DNA from 2 places in the Pseudoxanthomonas japonensis genome. Region 2 is predicted to be linked to the other one. Evidence: predicted binding sites of a transcription regulator. Region 2 holds the regulator's gene; the other holds the start of a gene.

Region 1 (3,370 bases), 1.1 Mb from region 2:
CAACGTGCGCCTGAGTGGCCACGGCATCGTGGCCATCACCTCGCACTACGAGCCGCTGACGCTGCCGGTGAACGCGCAGACCGGGCCGGTGTTCACCGATCCCAACGCGACGGTCGCCTGGTCGGGTGGCCTGACGCCGGAAATCATCACCGACATCTCGTTGGGCACGCTGCTGGGCCGCGGGTCCGGGGAAAGCATCCAGCTGCGGTTCGCGGGTGAGGGCTGGGTGGTCGTGCAGCCCTACGAGGAAGTCGCGCTGGCGCCCCGCCAGTAGCGGAGGCGCGTACCGGAATCAGGCGCTGGCGCCGACCGACACGCGGTTGCGTCCTTCGCGCTTGGCGCCGTACAGCGCCTCGTCGGCGGCACGCAGCAGGTCATCGACGTGGCGGAACTGCTCCAGCGCGCCCTGCGTGGCGAGGCCGGCGGAGAAGGTGATGTGCAGGGGCTGGCCGTTGACGTGGGCCATGGCGGCGCCGGCCACTTCGGACAGGATGCGCCGCACCACGTGCGCGGCGGCTTCCTCGTTGATGCCGGGCAGTACCACCAGAAACTCCTCGCCGCCGTAGCGGGCGACGATGTCGCTGCTGCGTACGTGCCGCATCAGCGACTTGGCGAAGTTGCGCAGCACCTCGTCGCCGACCAGGTGGCCCCAGCGGTCGTTGACCTGCTTGAAGTCGTCCAGGTCGATGAAGGCGATCGACAGCGGCCAGCCATGGCGCGTGGCGGCATCGAATTCCTTCTCGAGTACTTCCTCCAGCTGGCTGCGGTTGTAGGCGCCGGTCAGCGGATCACGACGGACCTCCTCGGCCAGGCGGCGCGCGCGGTCTTCGTGCTCGTCGGCTTCCTTTCGCGCGCGTGCGGCTTCCTGGATCTCGCGCAGGTTGCGCACCACCAGCAGTTCGCGCGCCTGGTCCAGCAATGCCTGGATGCGGGCGGGCGGCGCGGGCGGCACGTCGAACATCGTGCAGACCTCGGGCAGGGCCGCGAGCATGTCCTCGGTCAGGGCGAGGAAGGCCGCATAGTCCAGGCCGAGTCGCGTCGCGGCCTGCAGCGCGGCGTGCCGGTGCGCTTCCTCGGTGCGCGCTTCGTCGGTGCCGGCGATCCAGATGTCGGCCACGTGGCCCGACACCGCGACGCAGGCGTTGAAGGTGGTGTCGGAGACGGGCGTCTCGCTCTCCATGATCGCTTCGCGCAGCAGGGCCGGCAGGTTCCATTGCCGCGCCAGCCAGCCGCCGACGGCGGCATGGTCGCAGCCCAGCAGGTCGCGCTCGGCGGCCAGCAGGGCCGCGTTGTCGTCGGCGCGCTCGACGAGTTGCGCGTAGTCGTCGCCCAGCACTTCCAGCAACGCGAGCACGCCGATGTCCTGCAGCAGGCCTGCCAGCATCAGTTCCTCGGCCTTGCGCAGGCCGGCATGCTGGCCCAGCAGCCGGCAGGCGAGGGCGGCGATGACGCTGCGGCGCCAGACGCGCTCCTGCGCCACCGGATGGGTGCCTGTGCCGCAGCGTGTCAGCGAGAAGCCCAGGGCCAGCGTCAGCGTGGCATTGAGTCCGAGCACTGTCAGCGCCTGCGACAGGTTCTCCACGCGGCGACGGCTGGCGTAAAGCGGGGAGTTGGCGATGCGCAGCATGCGCGCACTCAGGGCGGCATCCAGGCCGATCGCATCGGCTGCCGTCGCCATCACCACCTCGGGGTCCTGCGCAAGCTCGATGATGCGCAGTGCCACGCCCGGCGGGCTCGGCAGGTTGCGGCAGTTCGAGAGCTGGGATTCGAGTTCGGGACGCATCCGGGTGCGCACTACGCTGAAGGAAAGTGGCGGGCAGCATGCCAGCAAAGCGTGACCGAATGTCAGCTTTGTAAACAATGTCGGCGCGGGAACGGCGAACTTTAGGTGCGGGCGACGAGCGGTCATGCGACGCGACGACGCAGGCCGCGCGTGCCGCAGGCAAAGAAAAAGCCGCGGTTTCCCGCGGCTTTTTCCGGTGAAGCGGAGGCGGCTCGGCTTACGCCAGGCCGGCCTGCTTCATCACTTCGGCGGCGTAGTCTTCCACCACCTTCTCGATGCCTTCGCCGACCACCAGGCGCTGGAAGCCGACCACGTCGGCGCCGGCGGCCTTGACCACCTGCTCGACCGACTTGTCGCTGTCCAGCACGTACGGCTGACCGTACAGGGTCACTTCGTTGACGATCTTGTTGATCTTGCCGGAGATGATCTTCTCCAGGATGTCGGCCGGCTTGGCCTTGTCCTTGTCCGACATCTTGGCCAGCTCGATTTCCTTCTCCTTCGCCACGAACTCGGCCGGCACGTCGGCGGCCTTGTTGTGCGGGGGGTTCATCGCGGCGATATGCATCGCCAGGCCGCGGGCCAGTTCGGCGTCGCCGCCCTTGACCTCGACCAGCACGCCGATCTTGCCGCCGTGCACGTAGGCGGCGACATTGTTGGCGCTGTCGATGGCGACCAGGCGACGGATCTGCATGTTCTCGCCCAGCTTGGCGATGGCGGCGGCACGGGCTTCCTCCACGGTCTCGCCCGAGGCCAGCTTGGCGCTCTTCAGCGCTTCCACGTCCGCGGCGCCGGAGGTCAGCGCGGCCTGCGCGATGGCATCGGTGAAGGCGATGAAGTTGGCGTCCTTGGCGACGAAGTCGGTCTCGGAGTTGATCTCGACCAGCACGGCCTTGCCGCCGTCCTGGGCCACGGCCACGCGGCCTTCAGCGGTGACGCGGTCGGCTTTCTTGTCGGCCTTGGCCAGACCCGACTTGCGCAGCCACTCGGCCGCGGCGTCGATGTCGGCGTTGTTCTCGGTGAGCGCCTTCTTGCACTCCATCATGCCGGCGCCGGTGCGCTCGCGCAGTTCCTTGACCAGGGAAGCGGTGATTTCCACGGGATTACCTCTGTTTGGATTGGCAAAGCCCCTCTCCCGTCGGGAGAGGAGTTGGGGTGAGGGTCCGGAGGAGTGCGACGTGTTGAACGCCAGCTTGCTTCCCGTACCCTCATCCGCCCTTCGGGCACCCCCGCCTTCGCGGGGGCAGGCTCTTCTCCCGAGGGGAGAAGGAACAACATGGGCCGCCGCGCAGCATGGCGCGGCGGCGTTGCAGCCGGATTACTCGGCAGCGGCTTCGTCGGACTTCTTGCCGGCGGCCTTCTTGGCCGGGGCGCGACGGGCACCCTTGTCGTCGCCGCCTTCGGCGAACTCTTCCTCGCGCACGGTGGCGGCGTTCGGCTGGGCGGCCTTGCCTTCCAGCACGGCGTCGGCGGCGGCACGGGCGTACAGCTGCACGGCGCGGATGGCGTCGTCGTTGCCGGGGATGGCGTAGTCGACCAGGGCTGGGTCGTAGTTCGAGTCGACCACCGCGATCACCGGGATGCCGAGCT
Region 2 (3,370 bases):
GGTCATCTCGACCACATGGTCCAGGCGCGCGCAGGCATCGTCGAGTTCGCCGGCTTCCGGCGGCGGCAGTTCGCCCAGCGTCTGCGCCAGCTCACGGGCCAGGCGGCCCAGGCCCTGCATCATCGGCTGCGTGCGCCAGGCGGCGATGGCATCCAGTTCGCGGCGCCAGCCGGCTTCGTCGCCGTGTTCCAGCGCGTCGAGCGCGCTCTGAAGTTTCTCCACCAACGCCGCGCGGGCACTGGTGGCGTCGGCGACGGCGTTCATCAGGCGGCCGCTCCCAGGCGTTCGAAGATCTTGCCCAGCTTCTCTTCCAGCGTCTGCGCGGTGAACGGCTTGATGATGTAGCCGTTCACGCCGTTCTGCGCGGCCTCGATGATCTGTTCGCGCTTGGCCTCGGCGGTCACCATCAGCACCGGCAACGTCTTGAAGCGGTCATCGGCGCGGATCGCCTTGAGCAGTTCGATGCCGGTCATTCCCGGCATGTTCCAGTCGGTGACCACGAAATCGAAACTGCCCTGGCCCAGCGCGGTCAGCGCGGTGGTGCCGTCGTCGGCCTCGGCGGTGTTGGTGTAGCCGAGGTCGTTGAGCAGGTTCTTGATGATGCGGCGCATGGTGGAGAAGTCGTCCACGATCAGGATGCGCATGTTCTTGTTGGTCACGGAGGCTCCGGTGTTGCGTGGACGGTGGGACTGGTGGGGATATCGGCCGGGGGCGGGAAAGGTTTAGGGAGCGGGGAATCGGGAATAGGGAATGGGAAGGTGGGCGGTGTTGTCGCGTCCGGAGCAACGCTGACCTGCAGACGACGCAGGGCTCCGTTCCCCATTCCCAATTCCCCATTCCCCGCCTCTTCACTCATCGTCTTCCAGGCCGGCGTCGGCCTTCTCGAACACCTGCAGGCGACCGCGCAGGCGCACCATCGACTGGCCGTGGATCTGGCACACGCGCGATTCGCTGACGCCGAGCACCGCACCGATCTCCTTCAGGTTGAGTTCCTGCTCGTAGTACATCGACAGCACCAGTTGCTCGCGCTCCGGCAGCTGGCCGATGCACTTGACCAGCTGCTGGCGGAACTCGCTGCGTTCGAGGTTCTGCTGCGGCGAGGGGCCGCCGGTACGCGAGGTGTTCGGTTCGCCGTGGTCGTCGATGTGCGATTCCAGGCTCAGCACCTGGCCGCGCGCGGCGTCTTCCATCAGGCGCAGGTATTCGGGCAGCGGCATCTCCATCGCGCTGGCGACCTCGGTGGCGATGGCGGCGCGGCCGGTGCGTTGTTCGATCTCGCGCACGGTGGCGGCGGCCTGGCGCGCGCGACGGTGCACCGAGCGCGGCACCCAGTCGCCACGGCGGATCTCGTCGATCATCGAGCCGCGGATGCGGATCGACGCATAGGTCTCGAACGACGCGCCCTGTTCGGCGTCGTAGCTGCGCGAGGCTTCCAGCAGGCCGATCATGCCGGCCTGCACCAGGTCGTCGATTTCTACGCTGGCCGGCAGGCGCGCCGCCAGGTGGTGGGCGATGCGGCGCACGAGGTCGGCGTGCTGGGTGACGAAGTCGTTCGCGCTGGCGCGTTGCACGGCGCGGTACTGGGCGGCGGCGGTGTTCATGCGGCCACCCCGCGCTGGATCAGGCGTTCGACGAAGAACTCCACGTTGCCGCGCGCACCCACCGGCGGTTGCCAGCGCGCGGTGGTGCGCGCGATGTCGGTGATGGCGCGGGCGGACGGGCTGCCAGGGTAGGCCTTCACGACGGGCTGCTGGCGCTGCACGGCGCGGCGCAGCCAGTCGTCCTGCGGCACCGCACCCAGGTAATGCAGGGCGACATCGCCGAGGAAGCGTTCGCAGACGCGGGCGAGCTTCTCGTACAGCTTCCGGCCCTCGTTGGGGTCGCGGACCATGTTGGCGATGACGTGCACGCGGTCCAGGCCGCGCTCGCGCGCCAGCACCTTGATCAGGGCGTAGGCGTCGGTGATCGAGGCCGGCTCGTCGCAGACCACCACCACGGTGTCCTGCGCGGCCTGGCAGAAGGTCAGCACGCTGTCGCTGATGCCGGCGGCGGTGTCCACCACCATGAAATCGAGCGCGCGTTGCAGTTCGGAGAACACGTTGACCAGGCCGACATGCTCGGCCGGCGTCAGTTCGGCCATGTGGCGGAAGCCCGACGAAGCCGGCACCACCAGCACGCCCTCGGGGCCTTCCAGCAGCACGTCCTCCAGGCCGCAACGGCCGGCGATCAGGTCGGCCAGCGTGAACTTCGGCGACAGGCCGAGCAGTACGTCCACGTTGGCCAGGCCGAGGTCGGCGTCCATCAGCAGCGTGCGCTTGCCCATTTCGGCCAGCGACACGGCGAGGTTGACCGACACGTTGGTCTTGCCCACGCCGCCCTTGCCGCCGGTGACGGCGACGACGCGCACGGGATGGAACGCGCCGGGCAACGGCGGGGTGCTGCGGGGGTTGGTCTGCAGCGGGTGATCAGGCGACATGGGTGGCCTCGGTGGAGCAGGGTTCGTCGGCTTCGCGGCGCAGCTGGTCCAGCCGCAGCACGAGGTGGGCGCTGTTGGCGCGGTGGAGGTCGTCGGGGACGCGCTGACCATCGGTCACCCAGGTCATCGGCAACTGGTGGTCGACGACCACGCTCAGTGCGCTGCCCAGGCGACCGGTCTCGTCCAGCTTGGTCAGCACCACGCCTTGCGGCTGCACGGTGCTGAAGCGGCGGACCACTTCGTCCAGGTCGGAGAAGTGCGAATTGGCCGGCAGGCACAGCAGCGTCTTGACCTGGCCCGACGCGCGCAGCCAGTTGAGCTGGCCGACCAGGTTGCGGTCGCGCTGACCGAGGCCAGCGGTGTCGATCAGCACCAGCTTGTAGTCGCGCAGGCGTTCCAGCACCAGCGCCAGGGTCTGCGCGCTGTCGGCCTCGTGCACCGCGATGCCGAGCTGGCGGCCGTAGCCGTGCAGCTGTTCGCGGCCACCGACGCGTACGGTGTCGGTGGTGACCAGCGCCACATCGCGGGCGTTGTGGCGCTGCGCGAAGCAGGCCGCCAGCTTGGCGATGGTGGTGGTCTTGCCGGCGCCCGTCGGGCCGACCAGGGCGATGACGCCGCCGGTCTCCAGCAGGTCGGTGTCGAGCACCGGCAGCTTCTTCGACAGCAGGCCCAGCATCAGGCCGCGGCCGCGGTGCAGTTCGGTGTCGGCGGGGATCTGCAGGGCGATGTCGCGGGTGATGCCGGCGTCGAAGCCGTAATCCTCCATCAGTTCCATCGCCTGCATGCGCACCGGCGAGCCGCGCAGGCGCTCGTCGGTGAGGCGGTGCATCTCGCGCTCGATCATCTCGCGCATGGCGGACAGCTCGCCGCGCATCTGCACCAGTTGCTCGTCGC

What was found. The regulator FliA, encoded in region 2, starts transcription of late flagellar genes. The targets are predictions, from matches to a motif close to TAAAGTTTNNCNNNCNNNGGCCGATAA.
Region 1: ACGHX3_RS05730 (GGDEF domain-containing protein) is a predicted target of FliA. The motif match lies at 1,861-1,887, and genes of this name have one in related genera.

What each region holds. Positions count from the first base shown of each region.
Region 1 is NZ_CP171632.1:1,263,820-1,267,189, forward strand. Features, by position in the region: gene ACGHX3_RS05725 (AIM24 family protein) at 1-274, shown strand, start outside; gene ACGHX3_RS05730 (GGDEF domain-containing protein) at 293-1,783, opposite strand; gene tsf (translation elongation factor Ts) at 2,001-2,879, opposite strand; gene rpsB (30S ribosomal protein S2) at 3,099-3,370, opposite strand, start outside.
Region 2 is NZ_CP171632.1:2,393,362-2,396,731, reverse strand. Features, by position in the region: gene ACGHX3_RS11030 (protein phosphatase CheZ) at 1-264, opposite strand, end outside; gene ACGHX3_RS11025 (chemotaxis response regulator CheY) at 264-644, opposite strand; gene ACGHX3_RS11020 (RNA polymerase sigma factor FliA) at 849-1,601, opposite strand; gene ACGHX3_RS11015 (MinD/ParA family protein) at 1,598-2,476, opposite strand; gene flhF (flagellar biosynthesis protein FlhF) at 2,466-3,370, opposite strand, start outside.